2 regions of the Saccharothrix espanaensis DSM 44229 genome follow, and region 1 is predicted to be linked to the other one. Evidence: riboswitches for the same ligand, from Rfam matches in the RefSeq annotation. Region 1 holds a riboswitch; the other holds the start of a gene.

Region 1 (7,625 bases):
CCGGCGGGCACCACGACGCTGCGCCACGGCGTGATCCGGACCGGCGTGCCGGCCAGCAGCCGTGCGTCCAACCGGCCCAGCGGCACGCCCGCCACGAGGCGGTCCGCCGGGGGTGGGGAGGCTGAGGCCGGACCGGTGGAAGCTGGGCCGGTGGAAGCTGGGCCGGGTGCGACTGGGCCGGGTGAGGTTGGGCCGGGTGCGACCGGGATCACAGTCGCGGTAAGGGTTCTGGGGCTCGAAGTGGCCAGGGCGGGGGTGGTGGTGCTCAGGGAGGCGGTGATCTTCCGCACACCGTCGTCCACTTCGGACAAACGCCACGCGGTGTCGCGGATCGCCTGGAACTCCTCGGCGGCGGCGACCACGGCGGCGACCGGGTCGGTCACGCGCAGTCCCGAATCCTGGCCGGCCAGGAACAGCGCGTCACCCACCAGGCCGATGTCGCCGCCCAGGCCGCTGACCGCCTCACCGATCGTGACCAGGAAGCGTCCGGGCAGGTAGGCCAGTGCGGGGACCCGGCACAGCGCGGCGTCCACGGCGTCCACCAGGTCCTGGTTGTCCTCCAGCGGCGCGGCGATGATGTTGCGCATCCGCTCGTGGGTCGGCGAGGGCAGCAGGCCGGCCTCGCGCAGACGTGCGCCCAGCTCGTGCTCCGCACCCGGTGTCAGGCCCCTGATCTGCACGTTCGCCCGTGACGTGAGTTCGATCGTGCCGTCGCCCAGGTCCAGCGCGGCCTGCCGGACGACGTCGAACCGGTCGGCGGTCAGCGTGCCGCCGGGCACCCTGACCCGCGCCAGCCCGCCGTCCGCGGCCCGGTGCACGTCGACCGCGCCGGGGCAGGCGTCGGGGCGTTCACGGTCCTGGGGCATGGGCTGGATGCTAACCGCCCGTTAGGGTGACTTCCGAACGGCGAAGCAACAGGAGGAAGCCGGTGTGAATCCGGCGCGGTCCCGCCACTGTGACCGGGCGCGAGCCCGGGAGTCAGGAACTCCGCCCGCCGTCCCCTACGACCTGGGGCGAGGACCCCCGAGGGATGGAGCCCGCACGTGATCCTGCTGCTGTCGACCTCTGACACGGACCTGCTGTCCGCCCGTTCGAGCGGTGCGGACTACCGACTGGGCAACCCCGCCCGGCTGACCGCCGACGACCTGCCCGCCCTGCTGGAGGGCGTCGACCTGGTGGTGGTGCGCATCCTGGGCGGGCGGCGGATGTGGGAAGAGGGCCTGGACCGGCTGCTCGCCGGCCCCCGCCCGGTGGTGGTGCTGGGCGGTGAGCAGAACCCGGACGCGCCGCTGATGGAGCTGTCCACCGTGCCCGGCGGCGTCTGCGCCGAGGCGCACGCCTACCTGGCCCACGGCGGCCCGGTGAACCTCGCCGAGCTGCACAAGTTCCTGTCCGACACGGTCCTGCTGACCGGGTTCGGCTTCAACCCGCCCGAGGCGGCGCCGAACTGGGGCGTGCTGGAGCGGCCCGAGCCGGCGGGGTCGGTCGAGTCGGTTGGGCCTGTCGAGTCGGCTGAGTCGGTTGAGACGGGCCGTGCGAGGCCGGTGGTGGCGGTGTTGTACTACCGGGCGCACCACGTGGCCGGGAACACGGCGTTCGTGCACGCGCTGTGCGACGCGATCGAGGAAAAGGGCGGCCGGGCGCTGCCGGTGTACTGCGCGTCCTTGCGCACGGCGGAGCCGGCGTTGCTGGCGGAGCTGCGCAAGGCCGACGCGCTGGTCGTCACGGTGCTGGCGGCGGGCGGGACGAAGCCCGCGACCGCGTCGGCCGGTGGCGACGACGACGCGTGGGACGTGGGCGCGCTGGCCGAGCTGGACATCCCGATCCTGCAAGGGCTCTGCCTGACCAGCAGCCGTGCGGCGTGGGACGGGAACGACGACGGTCTGTCCCCTTTGGACACCGCGACCCAGGTGGCGATCCCCGAGTTCGACGGCCGGATCATCACCGTCCCGTTCTCCTTCAAGGAGATCGACGAGGACGGCCTGACCGTGTACGTGGCAGACCCGGAGCGGGCGCTGCGCGTGGCCGGGATCGCGGTGCGGCACGGGAGGCTGCGGCACATCCCGCCGGCCGACCGCAAGGTCGTGATCATGCTGTCGGCCTACCCGACCAAGCACTCGCGGATCGGCAACGCGGTCGGCCTGGACACCCCGGCCAGCGCGGTCCGGCTGCTGGCGGCGTTGCGGGACAACGGTTACGACATCGGCGACGAGCTGCCGGGCGTGGCCGAGCTGGACGGTGACGCGCTGATCCACGCGCTCATCGCGGCCGGCGGCCAGGACGTCGACTGGCTGACCGAGGAGCAGCTCCAGGGCAACCCGGTGCGGCTGCCCGCCGCGCGCTACCGCGAGTGGTACGCGACGCTGCCCGAGGACACCCGCGAGGACATGGAACGGCACTGGGGCCAAGCGCCCGGCGAGCTGTTCGTGGACCGGTCGAAGGACCGCGAGGGCGAGATCGTGCTGGCCGGCCTGCGATCGGGCAACGTGGTGGTGATGGTGCAGCCGCCGCGCGGGTTCGGCGAGAACCCGATCGCCATCTACCACGACCCGGACCTGCCGCCCAGCCACCACTACCTGGCCGCCTACCGGTGGCTGGAGGCCGAGTTCGGCGCGGACGCCGTGGTGCACGTCGGCAAGCACGGCAACCTGGAGTGGCTGCCCGGCAAGACGGTCGGCATGTCCGCCGGCTGCGGCCCGGACGCGGCGCTGGGCGACCTGCCGCTGATCTACCCGTTCCTGGTCAACGACCCGGGCGAGGGCACGCAGGCCAAGCGCCGCGCGCACGCCACCCTGGTCGACCACCTGGTGCCGCCGATGGCCCGCGCGGACAGCTACGGCGACATCGCGCGCCTGGAGCAGCTGCTCGACGAGCACGGCAACATCGCCGCGATGGACCCGGCCAAGCTGCCCGCGATCCGCGCGCAGATCTGGACCCTGATCCAGGCCGCGAAGCTGGACCACGACCTGGGCCTGGACGACCGGCCGCACGACGCCGAGTTCGACGAGCTGATCCTGCACGTGGACGGCTGGCTGTGCGAGATCAAGGACGTCCAGATCCGCGACGGCCTGCACGTCCTGGGCCAGGCCCCGACCGGTGACACCCGGGTCAACCTGGTGCTGTCGATCCTGCAGGCCAAGCAGATGTGGGCCGGCCAGGTGGCCGCGCTGCCCGGGTTGCGGGAAGCGTTGGGGCTCAAGGACACCACGCGCGCGTCGACGGACGCCGTGGAGGCGCGGGCGCGGGAACTCGTGCAGGCGATGGAAGACGCGGACTGGGACCCGGCGGTCGCGCGGACGCTGGACGAGTCCGAGGACGTGGTGCGGATCCTGGAGTTCGGTGCGCTGGAGGTCGTGCCGCGGCTGGCCCGCACGACCGACGAGATGACGCACGTGCTGCACGCGTTGAACGGCGGGTACGTGCCGGCCGGGCCGAGCGGATCCCCGTTGCGGGGCCTGGTGAACGTGCTGCCGACCGGCCGCAACTTCTACTCGGTGGACCCGAAGGCCGTGCCGTCGAAGCTGGCCTGGGAGACCGGGCAGGCGATGGCCGACTCGCTGCTGGAGCGCTACCGCGCGGACAACGGCGAGTGGCCCGCGTCGGTCGGGTTGTCGGTGTGGGGCACGTCGGCGATGCGCACCTCGGGTGACGACATCGCGGAAGTGCTGGCGCTGATGGGTGTCCGGCCGGTGTGGGACGACCAGTCGCGCCGGGTGACCGGACTGGAAGTCGTGCCGCTGGAGGAGTTGGACCGGCCGCGCATCGACGTCACGGTGCGGATCTCCGGCTTCTTCCGGGACGCCTTCCCGCACGTGGTGGCGTTGTTGGACGACGCGGTGCAGCTCGTGGCCGGGTTGGACGAGGCGGCGTCGGACAACTTCGTGCGGGCGCACGCGGAAGCGGAACTGGCCGAGCACGGGGACCGGCGGCGGGCGACGCTGCGGATCTTCGGATCGAAGCCGGGGGCGTACGGGGCCGGGCTGCTGCCGTTGATCGACAGCCGGAACTGGCGCGATGACGCGGACCTGGCCGAGGTCTACGCGGTGTGGGGCGGGTACGCGTACGGGCGCGAGCTGGACGGCGTCGAGGCGCGGATCGACATGGAGAGCGCGTACCGGCGGATCGCCGTGGCGGCGAAGAACATCGACACCCGCGAGCACGACATCGCGGACTCGGACGACTACTTCCAGTACCACGGCGGGATGATCGCGACGGTGCGGGCGTTGACGGGCAAGGCCCCGGCGGCGTACGTCGGCGACAGCACGCGGCCCGACGCGGTGCGGACGCGGACGTTGCACGAGGAGACGAACCGGATCTTCCGCGCCCGCGTGGTGAACCCGCGCTGGCTCGCGGCGATGCGCAAGCACGGGTACAAGGGCGCGTTCGAGCTGGCGGCGACGGTCGACTACCTGTTCGGCTACGACGCGACGACGGGTGTGGTCGCGGACTGGATGTACGAGCAGTTGGCGGCGAGCTACGTGCTGGACCCGGAGAACCAGAAGTTCCTCACCGAGTCGAACCCCTGGGCGTTGCACGGGATCTCAGAGCGGCTGCTGGAGGCGGCGGACCGCGGTCTGTGGGAGCACCCGGAGGCGGAGACCCTGGAAGCGTTGCGGGCGGTGTACCTCCAGACGGAAGGTGATCTGGAGGACGGGCGTTAGCGCTGCGAGCGTTGGCGCTGTGGGTGTGAGCGTTGCGGGTGTGGGCCTTGTAGGTGGTTCGGGGCGTTGGTGGTGAGCGGTGTGGTGGTAGAGGCGCGGTAGACGCGGTAGATGACGAGGTAGAGCGAGAGCTAGGCTGTTCGCGGCACGGCCCCGGTGGATCTTTTCGCCGGGGCTGTGGTTGTTTGCGGGTGTTTTCGAGCTTTCGTCTTCTTGTGTGGTTGGTGTGGCGGACTTCTTGACAGGAGAGCGTGGCGCGCACCACACTTCGGCGGGCCTGGGAGCGCTCCCAGAATGCCGCCGATCATGTGAGGAGTCCTCGTGCGTCAACGTCGAGCAGTCCTGGCCGCGACCCTGGCCGGAGCCGCAGCGCTCGCGGCGTGCGGTACGGGCGGTGGCGGCTCGGGCGGTCGGACGGAGCTGACCGTCGCGACGTTCAACGAGTTCGGCTACGAGGGGCTGTTCGAGGAGTACGAGGCCGCGCACCCGAACATCGAGATCACCCACCGCAAGACCGGTCAGGCCGCGCCGCACCACCAGAACCTGATCACCAAGCTCGCCACCGGATCGGGGGCGGCGGACGTGGAGGCGGTCGAGGAGGGCTTCCTCAGCCAGGTCATGGCGAAGTCGGGGAAGTTCCACGACCTTCGGGAGATCGGGCCGGGCGACGTCGCCACCGACCGGTGGCTGAAGTGGAAGGTCGACGCCGTCACGACGAAGGAGGGCAAGCTGATCGGCTACGGCACCGACATCGGGCCGCTGGCGATGTGCTACCGGACGGATCTCCTGGGTGCGGCGGGTCTGCCCACCGATCCCGAGGGCGTGCGGCAGATGTTCGCCACCTGGGACTCGTACTTCGCGGCGGGAGACCGTTACGTGGCGGCGGTCGGCAAGCCGTGGTTCGACGCGGCGGCGCAGATCTTCAACCCCATGCACAACCAGGCGGAGACGGGCTTCTTCGACCGGGACGACAAGCTCGCCATCGAGTCGAACGACGACCGGAAGATCTGGGACCAGGTCACCGGCGCGGTGGCGCGCGGGCAGTCCGCGAGGCTCGTGGCGTGGAGCAAGGAGTGGCAGGACGGGTTCAGGCAGTCGGCCTTCGCCACCAAGACGTGCCCGTCGTGGATGCTGGGCGTGATCGAGGGCAACGCCGGGCCCGAGCACGCGGGCAAGTGGGCGGTGACGGCGGCGTTCCCGGGCGGCGGCGGCAACTGGGGCGGCTCGTACCTGACCGTGCCTCGGCAGTCCGAGCACGCCGAGGAAGCGGCGGCGCTGGCGGCCTGGTTGACCGCGCCGGAGCAGCAGATCAAGGCGTTCGTGGCCAAGGGGACGTTCCCGAGCCAGTCGGCGGCCCTGGCCTCACCCCGGTTGCTGGAGAAGACCAGTGAGTACTTCGGCGGGCAGAAGGTCGGCGCGCTGTTCGCGGAGCAGGCGTCGAAGGTCGCCGCGGCGCAGTACAAGGGGCCGCAGGACGGGGAGATCCAGGACAACGTGATCGCGCCGGCGCTCCAGGCGGTGGAGCAGGGCAAGTCCGCTGAAGAAGGGTGGGCGCAGGCGGTCGAAGGTGCCAAGAAGGCTGCGAAGTGACGTCTGGAGTGGTGCGGGGGCGTGGTGGTGGGGAGAGGCGTGCGGGGAGGCGTGGGGAGAGGGAGTTCGCGCCGTACTTGTTTGTGGCGCCGTATTTTCTGCTTTTTGGGTTGGTCGGGCTGTTTCCGTTGGTGTACACGGCCTATGTCTCGCTGTTCGACTGGGAGTTGGGCGCGGACTCGACGCCGTTCGTGGGGCTGGGCAACTACGCGGCCCTGGTGGGAGACGAGAGGTTCTGGAACGCGCTGCTCAACACGGTGAGCATCTTCGTGTTGTCGAGCGGTCCGCAGGTGGTGGTGGCGGTGGGGGTCGCTGCTTTGTTGAACACCGCGTTGCGCGGGCGCACGGCGTGGCGGATGGGGGTGCTGCTGCCGTACGTGGCCTCGCTGGTGGCGTTGACGATCATCTTCGCGGACCTGTTCGGGCCGAAGTACGGGATGGTCAACGACGTTCTGGAGTTGTTCGGGCTGTCGCGGATCGACTGGCAGGCATCGAGGTGGTGGAGCCACGTCGCGATCGCGGCGATGGTGGACTGGCGGTGGACCGGGTACAACGCGCTGATCCTGCTGGCCGCGATGCAGGCGATCCCAGGTGACGTCTACGAGGCCGCGGTGGTCGACGGGGCGGGGAGGTGGCGGCAGTTCGTGTCGATCACGTTGCCGATGCTGCGGCCCACGCTGATCTTCGTGGTCGTCACGTCGACGATCGGCGGGTTGCAGGTCTTCACCGAGCCGAAGCTGTTCGCGCCGGCGGGGAGCAGCAACGGCGGCGCGACGGGGCAGTACCAGACGGTGGTGCTGTACCTGTACCAGACGGCGTTCGAGAGTTTCGACCTCGGGTACGCGGCGGCGTTGGCCTGGGTGTTGTTCTTGGTGGTGGTCGTGGTCGCCGGGGTGAACTTCTTGGTGACGCGGCGGCTGGCCGGGACGGGGGAGTCGTGAGTCGGCGTCCCGGGTTTGTGGTGTACGGGTTGTTGGGCGCGTTCGTCCTGGGGTCCGCGTTCCCGTTCTACTGGTCGTTCGTGGTCGCCGGCAACGAAGACGGGGACACACCGCTGGTGCCGGGCGGGAGGTTCCTCGCCAACGCGAGCCGGGTGCTCGACACCATCCCGTTCTGGAAAGCTCTGGGCAACAGCATGATCGTGTCCGGCACGGTGACCGTGTCGGTGGTCCTGCTGTCCACGCTGGCGGGGTTCGCGTTCGCCAAGCTGCGGTTCCGGGGGCGCGGGCCGTTGATGGTGTTCGTGGTGGCGAGCCTGGCGGTGCCGACCCAGCTCGGGATCATCCCGCTGTACCTGGCGATGGCGGAATTCGGGTGGGCGGGGACGCTGGGCGCGGTGATCGTGCCGAACCTGGTGACCGCGTTCGGGGTGTT
Region 2 (7,625 bases), 2.8 Mb from region 1:
CCCTTCACCGGCCGGTCGGTGAGCGACTGCGCGTAGGAGCTCCACGGCACGGTGATCGGCTCCGGTCGGCTGACGTCGCCGTGCAGGATCGGCGGGCGGACGCACCGCGAGCCGTAGGACTGCACCCAGCCCAGGTCGGTCACCGCGAACCCGTCGAGGTGCTCGGCGAAGTACTGCACCATGTCGTTGCGCTCGGGCTCGCCGTGCACCAGGACGTCCAGCCCGATGTCCTCCTGCAACGCGATCACGCGGCCGATCTCGGCGCGCATCCGCTCGTCGTACTCGCCCCGCGACAGCCCGCCCGACCGCAGGCCGGCACGGGCCGTGCGGATCTCGGTCGTCTGCGGGAACGAGCCGATGGTGGTCGTCGGCAACGCGGGCAGGGCGAGGCGGGCGTCCTGCGCGGCGGCCCGTTCGGCGTAGGGCGCGCGGTCGCGGTGGTGCGGCCCGAGTCCGGCGAGCCGGGACCGGATCGCGTCGTCACGGCGGGGCGCGGCGATCGGTTCGTCGAGCGCGTCCGCCCACGCGCCGTCCACGCCGTCGCGCAGCGCCTGGCCGAGCAGGACGACCTCGCGCACCTTCTGCCGCGCGAACGCCAACCGCCCGCGCACTCCCGGTTCCAGCGCCGTCTCGGCGTCCAGGTCGTAGGGCACGTGCAGCAGCGTCGAGGACGTCGAGAGCACGACCTCCTCGGCCGTTCCGAGCAGTGACGCGGCGGTGGCCAGCGCCTGCCGCAGGTCGGTGCGCCACACGTTGCGGCCGTCGACCACGCCGGCGACCAGCGTCTTGTCCCGCAGCGCGGGCACGCTCGCGATGCCGTCCACCGGGCCCGCGACGAGATCGACGCCGATCGCTTCGACGGCGGTGCCGGCCAGCACTTCCAGCGCCGGGCCAAGAGACCCGTAGTAGCCGGTGACCAGCAGCTTCGGCCGCGAGTGCAGGTCTGCCAGGCGGGTATAGGCACGGCCGAGCGCGGCCAGTTCGTCCTCCGAGCGGTCGGCGGCGAACGCCGGCTCGTCGAGCTGCACCCACGGCGCACCTTCGGCCGCCAGCGCCACCAGCAGCTCGACGTAGACGTCCACCAAGTCATCCAACCGGGCCAACGGGTTCGTTCCTTTGGCCAGCAACAGGAACGTCACCGGCCCGAGGACCACCGGCCGGGTCGTGATCCCGAGCGCGCGGGCCTCGCGGTACTCCGCGAGCGGCTTGTCACCGGCCAGTCGGAACTCCGTCCCGGGGTCGATCTCGGGCACCAGGTAGTGGTAGTTGGTGTCGAACCACTTGGTCAGTTCCAACGGCGGCAGGTCGTCGGTGCCCCGGGCCGCCGCGAAGTAGCTGTCCAGCTCCGACTCGCGCCGGTAGCGCGCCGGGACCGCGCCCACCAGGAACGCGGTGTCCAGGACGTGGTCGTAGAACGAGAAGGTGTTGGACGGCACCGAGTCCAGCCCGGCGTCGCGCAGCTCCGCCCAGCCGGCCGCGCGCAGTTCGGCGGCCGTGGCGAGCAGGGCGTCCTGGTCGGTGCGCCCGACCCAGTAGCGCTCGACGGCCCGCTTGAGTTCCCGACGTGGACCGATCCGGGGGTAGCCCAGGACGGTGGCACCGATTCCGCTGGTCACTGGCTCTCTCCTCGCGAGCGTGCGTGAACGCCGGAGGATTCCCGGGGACGCTTCGCGGGCGGCACGAGCCGCGTCCGCCGCAGCCCTCCCGAGAGGCCACCGGACACCGCGGGCCCGGTGGGCGCGCGGACCGGTGGCAGGTCTTCGGACTCACGGGCGCACAGCACGCTCCTACCGGCCGTCGCTTCCCACGCTCACGCGCAGTGCTTCATTGACGGCTTTCGTTCCCGTTCACCGCTGCGGGGCAGTCCCGGACTCACACCGGGTTCCCTCTTGCCTCGCTCCGGCCGACCATCGCCCGGAGCGAACCACCAGTGGGATCGAGAGTAACGCACCCCTGGACGGTCTCCCATGATCCGGGAAAAGTCACTCCACCGCCGCAGTCGGCAGCGTTCCCCGGGGTGCCGGTGATCTCGGCGGGCTCCTCCGCCGTGAAGTCACGTTACCGACGAGTGATCAGTCCATTGTGGATGGTGCTGCCGCGGTCCGGCACGCGTCTCCACGCCACCCTTGCCACGCCGGCCGGCGATCAGGGTCACCCGAGGTTCGGTCCGCGACACGCCCATGTGGGGCCGTGTTGCGGACCGATCTACAACATGTAGTGTTCCGCCCGTCGATGGTTCCGACGCCCTCTTCGAGGGCCGAGGAGGCAAGAGGGAACCCGGTGCGAATCCGGGACTGCCCCGCAGCGGTGAGCGGAAACAACCGCCGTCACGAAGCACTGGGAGCACGCGCTCCTGGGAAGCGACGGCCAGTAGGTCCGGCTGGAAGGCCGGGTGTCCGCGAGTCCGAAGACCTGCCAGCGATGCGCGCGCCGGCCGGCGCGCGCGTGTCCGGGGCCTCGTGGGCGGGCCGACACGGATGACGCGCCGTCGTGCGCGCGCTGTGTGGTCGCCGCGTGCTCCGGGCCGTTGAGGCTCGCGAGGAGAGGGCTTTGTCGACCACAACCACGGCCACCGGGGTCAGCCAGGTGCGGGTGATCCGACGCGACGGCAGCGTTTCGGCGTTCGACCCAGGCAAGATCCAGGTGGCCTTGACCAAGGCGTTCCTGGCCGTCGAGGGCGAGGTCGCGGCAGCGGCGTCGCACCTGCACCCGCTCGTGGCGGAGTTGACCTCGCAGGCGGAGGGCGCGCTGCTCAAGCACGCCCGCCCCGACACCGCACTGCACATCGAGCAGATCCAGGACCAGGTGGAACTCGTGCTGATGCGCGGCGGTCATCACAAGGTCGCCCGCGCGTACGTGCTGTACCGCGACGAGCACGCGAAGGCACGCGAACTCGCCCCCGTCGCGGTCGAGTTCCGGATGAAGGACGCCGAGGGCGCGCTGGTCCCGGTGGACTGGGAGCGGATCGCGGTCGTCGTCGGCGAGGCGTGCGCGGGGCTGTCCGACGTGCCGGCCGAGCCGGTGCTCACCGAGGTCCGGCGGGCGCTCTACGACGGCATCACGGTCGACGAACTGGCCGTCGCGCTGGTCATGTCGGCGCGGACGCTGGTCGAGACCGAGCCGAACTACTCCTTCGTCGCCGCCCGCCTGCTGCTCGACCAGCTCCGCCGCGAGGTGCTGACCAGGGTCGCGGGCCGACCGGTCGAGGCCACCGCCGAGCAGCTGTCCTATGTGGACTACTTCCCCGAGTACGTGCGGCTGGGCGTCGCGCTGGACCGGCTCGACCCCGCGTTGGAGTCGTTCGACGTGGCCCGGATCGCGGCGGCGATCCGCCCCGAGCGCGACGCCATGTTCGACTTCCTGGGCATGCAGACCCTGTACGACCGCTACTTCCTGCACGACCACGGCGTCCGGTACGAGTTGCCGCAGGCGTTCTTCATGCGGGTCGCGATGGGGCTGGCGCTGCGCGAGGACGACCGCGAGGCGCGGGCGATCGAGTTCTACGAACTGCTGTCGGCCTTCGACTTCATGTGCTCAACCCCCACGCTGTTCAACTCCGGCACCACCCGCGCCCAGCTCTCGTCGTGCTTCCTGACCACGGTGGACGACGACCTGAAGAGCATCTTCCAGAGCTACCAGAACAACGCACTGCTGGCGAAGTTCTCCGGCGGGCTCGGCAACGACTGGACCCCGGTGCGCGGCATGGGCGCGCACATCAAGGGCACCAACGGCCAGTCGCAGGGCGTCGTGCCGTTCCTCAAGATCGCCAACGACACGGCGGTCGCGGTGAACCAGGGCGGCAAGCGCAAGGGCGCGGCGTGCGCGTACCTGGAGACGTGGCACATCGACGTCGAGGAGTTCCTCGACCTGCGCAAGAACACCGGCGACGACCGGCGGCGCACGCACGACATGAACACCGCGAACTGGGTGCCCGACGAGTTCCTGCGCCGGGTCGAGGCGGACGCCGAGTGGACCCTGTTCTCCCCGGACGAAACGCCGGACCTGCACGACGCGTACGGCTTGGACTTCACCGCCCGCTACCGCGGCTACGAGGAAGCCGCCGACCGCGGCGAGATCCGCGTGTTCAAGCGCGTCCGCGCGACGGACCTGTGGCGGCGCATGCTGACCATGCTGTTCGAGACCGGCCACCCGTGGATCACGTTCAAGGACCCGTGCAACCTGCGGTCGCCGCAGCAGCACACCGGCGTCGTGCACTCGTCCAACCTGTGCACCGAGATCACCCTCAACACCAGCGCCGACGAGGTCGCGGTGTGCAACCTCGGCTCGGTCAACCTGGCCAACCACGTCACGGCCCACGGCCTCGACGCCGAGCGGCTGGCGCACACGGTCCACACGGCCGTGCGCATGCTCGACAACGTCATCGACATCAACTACTACACGATCCCCGAGGCGAGCCGGTCCAACCTGCGGCACCGGCCGATCGGGCTGGGCCTGATGGGCTTCAGCGACGCCCTGTTCACCCTGCGGCTGGTGCCCGGTTCACCGGAGGCCGTGGAGTTCGCCGACCGCAGCATGGAGCACATCGGCTACCACGCGCTGTCGGCGTCGGCCGACCTGGCCCGCGAGCGCGGCAGCTACGAGTCGTTCGACGGTTCGCTGTGGAGCCGCGGCGTCCTGCCGATCGACTCCATCGCGCTGCTCGCCGAAGCCCGCGGCGGCGTGCTCGCCATGGACACATCGTCCACTTTGGACTGGGAGACCCTGCGCGCCAAGGTGCGCGGCGGGATGCGCAACTCCAACACGATGGCCATCGCGCCGACCGCGACGATCTCGAACATCTGCGGCGTCGGCCAGTCCATCGAGCCGCTGTTCCGCAACCTGTACGTGAAGTCGAACATGTCCGGCGACTTCACCGTCCTCAACCGCTTCCTGGTCGCCGACCTCAAGGCGCTGGACCTGTGGGACGAGGCGATGGTGTCGGACCTGAAGTACTTCGACGGCTCGGTCGCGCCGATCGACCGGGTGCCCGACGACCTCAAGGCCCTCTACGCCACCGCGTTCGAGGTCTCGTCCGAGTGGCTGATCGAGGCCGCGTCGCGCCGGCAGAAGTGGATCGACCAGGCGCAGTCGCTCAACCTGTACATCGCCGCGCCCAACGGCCGCAAGCTGGACAACCTCTACCGGCTGGCCTGGCACAGCGGCCTCAAGACCACCTACTACCTGCGGTCCACCGCGGCGACCAGCGTGGAGAAGTCGACCTTGCGCGGCACCGACGGCAAGCTCAACGCCGTCCGTCCGGGCGCGGCACCCGCCGCCTCCCCCGTGCCGACCCCCGTAGCGTCGCCGTCGCCGGCCGCCGTCCCCTCGGCCGTTCCGCCGCCGGTCCCGGCCGCGACACCGGACGACGCGCTCGTCTGCTCCGTCACCGACCCCGACTGCGAGGCCTGCCAGTGACCACCGACCTCCCCTACACCTCGGGTCTCGGCTCCATCGAGCGCGGCGCGGGCCGCGTGCAGGTGGACGACAAGTCGATGATCAACGCGCGCGCGGACGTCAACCAGCTCCTGCCGCTGAAGTACCACTGGGCGTGGGAGAAGTACCTCGCCGGCTGCGCCAACCACTGGATGCCGACCGAGGTGTCCATGCAGGCCGACATCGCCCTGTGGCGCTCGCCCACCGGCCTCACCGACGACGAGCGGCACACGATCAAGCGCAACCTCGGGTTCTTCGCCACCTCGGAGTCGTTGGTGGCCAACAACATCGTGCTCGCGGTGTACCGCCACCTGACCAACCCCGAGTGCCGCCAGTACCTGCTGCGCCAGGCGTTCGAGGAGGCCGTGCACACCCACACGTTCCAGTACGTCTGCGAGTCGCTCGGCTTGGACGAGGGCGAGCTGTTCAACATGTACCGCGAGGTCCCGTCGATCACCGACAAGGCCGCGTGGGCGTTGAACTACACGCAGCACCTCGAAGACCCGGGGTTCCGCACCGGCACGCCCGAGACCGACCAGGCGTTCCTCCGCGACCTCGTGGCGTTCTACGTGGTGTTCGAGGGCATGTGGTTCTACACCGGCTTCGCCCAGATCCTGTCGTTCGGGCGGCGCAACAAGATGATCGGCATCGCCGAGCAGTACCAGTACATCCTGCGCGACGAGTCGATCCACCTGAACTTCGGCATCGACTCGATCAACCAGATCAAGATCGAGAACCCGCACCTGTGGAGCGATGCCTTCCAGGCCGAGGTCCGCACCATGCTGGGCGAGGCGTGTGAGCTGGAGATCGCCTACGGCCGCGACACCATGCCCAACGGTCTGCTCGGCCTCAACGCCGACCAGTGCGAGCAGTACATGCACTTCATCACCAACCGCCGCTGCGCGCAGCTCGGCCTGGCCCCGGTCTTCGGCCCGGCGGACAACCCGTTCCCGTGGATGTCCGAGGCCATCGACCTGAAGAAGGAGAAGAACTTCTTCGAGACCCGGGTGACCGAGTACGCCTCCGGCGCGTCGCTCGACTGGGACTGACCACGTCCCGGGGCCGGGGTCTGTTCCCGGCCCCGGCTCCCTTCTCCCGGCCAGGAAAGGCGACCACCGGTGCGCTGCCGGTTCACCACCGTCCAGGAAACCGTCTTGGCCGTGGTCAAGCGTCCTCCGGGCGACCGACGCGCGCCCTTGGCTGGAGCGGTCACGGCGCTCGTGGGACGCGCTGGCGCCGCCACAGTTCCGAGCGCACGGGCACGGCCGCGTCACCCGTGCACGGAGTCATGCAGGCGTGCGGAGGCCCTGGGCGTGCAGGCGGGGCAGGACTTCCTGGGCGAAGTAGTCCAGTTCGCCCAGGTAGTCGACGAAGCTCACGGTGATGCCGGCGAACCCGGAGCGGTGGAAGCGGCCGATCTGGTCGGCGATGTCGTCGGGGCTGCCGATCAGGGGGCAGGTCCCGTGGCCGGACGCGAAGCGGGCGCGGAAGGTGGCGAGCATCTCCGGTGTGAAGGATCTCGCGTGCAGTCCCTGGAGTGTCATGAGGTTGTCGACGGCGTCCCAGTCGGCGTGGTCGTGGGCGTAGTGGTGCAGGTAGTCCTCTGCTTCACGGCGGGTTGGGCGGCAGACGACGTGCGTAGGGGTGAACACGCCGACGGTGCGGTTGTGGTGCCTGCGCGCGCGGTCTCGCAGACGCTCTACCACCGGTTGTCCATCCTCGGGGCCGGAGACGATGGTGAACGCGATGTCGGCGTTGCGCGTGGCGTAGGCGAGGCCCTGCTCGGATGATCCCGCGTTGATCACGGGGAGGGGGCCGTCGTACGGTCCGGGCAGCCCTTCGGCGTTGTGGAGGTGGAAGAAACGGCCGTCGTGGTCGAAGGGGTCCGATCGGGTCCAGACCGCCCGCACGACGTCCCACCACTCCTGGGCCAGGGCGTAGCGGTCGTCGTGGCTGTCGGGCAGGACCGACCCGAACGCCTCGTACTCGGGCTTGTTCCATCCCGCCACGATGTTGATGCCGGCCCGGCCGCGGCCGATCTGGTCGAGCGTGGCGAGTTGCTTGGCCACGGCGAGCGGGTGGTGGAAGGCGGTGTGGACGGTCGAGAACACGACCAGGCGGCTGGTGTGCGCGAGGAGACCGGCGGCCGAGGTCGTCGGGTCGAGGACCTCGTCGTGGAAGTTGCCGCGCCC

The links. A riboswitch is a leader RNA that binds a small molecule or an ion and turns the genes downstream of it on or off. The one in region 1 is predicted to bind cobalamin.
Region 2: it holds a riboswitch for cobalamin, as region 1 does, so the genes downstream of both, BN6_RS23800 (ribonucleoside-diphosphate reductase subunit alpha) here and cobN (cobaltochelatase subunit CobN) in region 1, are expected to answer to the same signal.

What each region holds. Positions count from the first base shown of each region.
Region 1 covers NC_019673.1:2,733,568-2,741,192, forward strand. The annotation lists gene BN6_RS12535 (hypothetical protein) at 1-866, opposite strand, end outside; cobalamin riboswitch at 874-1,007, shown strand; gene cobN (cobaltochelatase subunit CobN) at 1,044-4,661, shown strand; gene BN6_RS12545 (ABC transporter substrate-binding protein) at 4,983-6,251, shown strand; gene BN6_RS12550 (carbohydrate ABC transporter permease) at 6,260-7,192, shown strand; gene BN6_RS12555 (carbohydrate ABC transporter permease) at 7,189-7,625, shown strand, end outside.
Region 2 covers NC_019673.1:5,495,760-5,503,384, forward strand. The annotation lists gene metE (5-methyltetrahydropteroyltriglutamate--homocysteine S-methyltransferase) at 1-1,616, opposite strand, end outside; cobalamin riboswitch at 1,735-1,944, opposite strand; cobalamin riboswitch at 2,217-2,434, shown strand; gene BN6_RS23800 (ribonucleoside-diphosphate reductase subunit alpha) at 2,551-5,415, shown strand; gene BN6_RS23805 (ribonucleotide-diphosphate reductase subunit beta) at 5,412-6,482, shown strand; gene BN6_RS23810 (LLM class flavin-dependent oxidoreductase) at 6,720-7,625, opposite strand, start outside.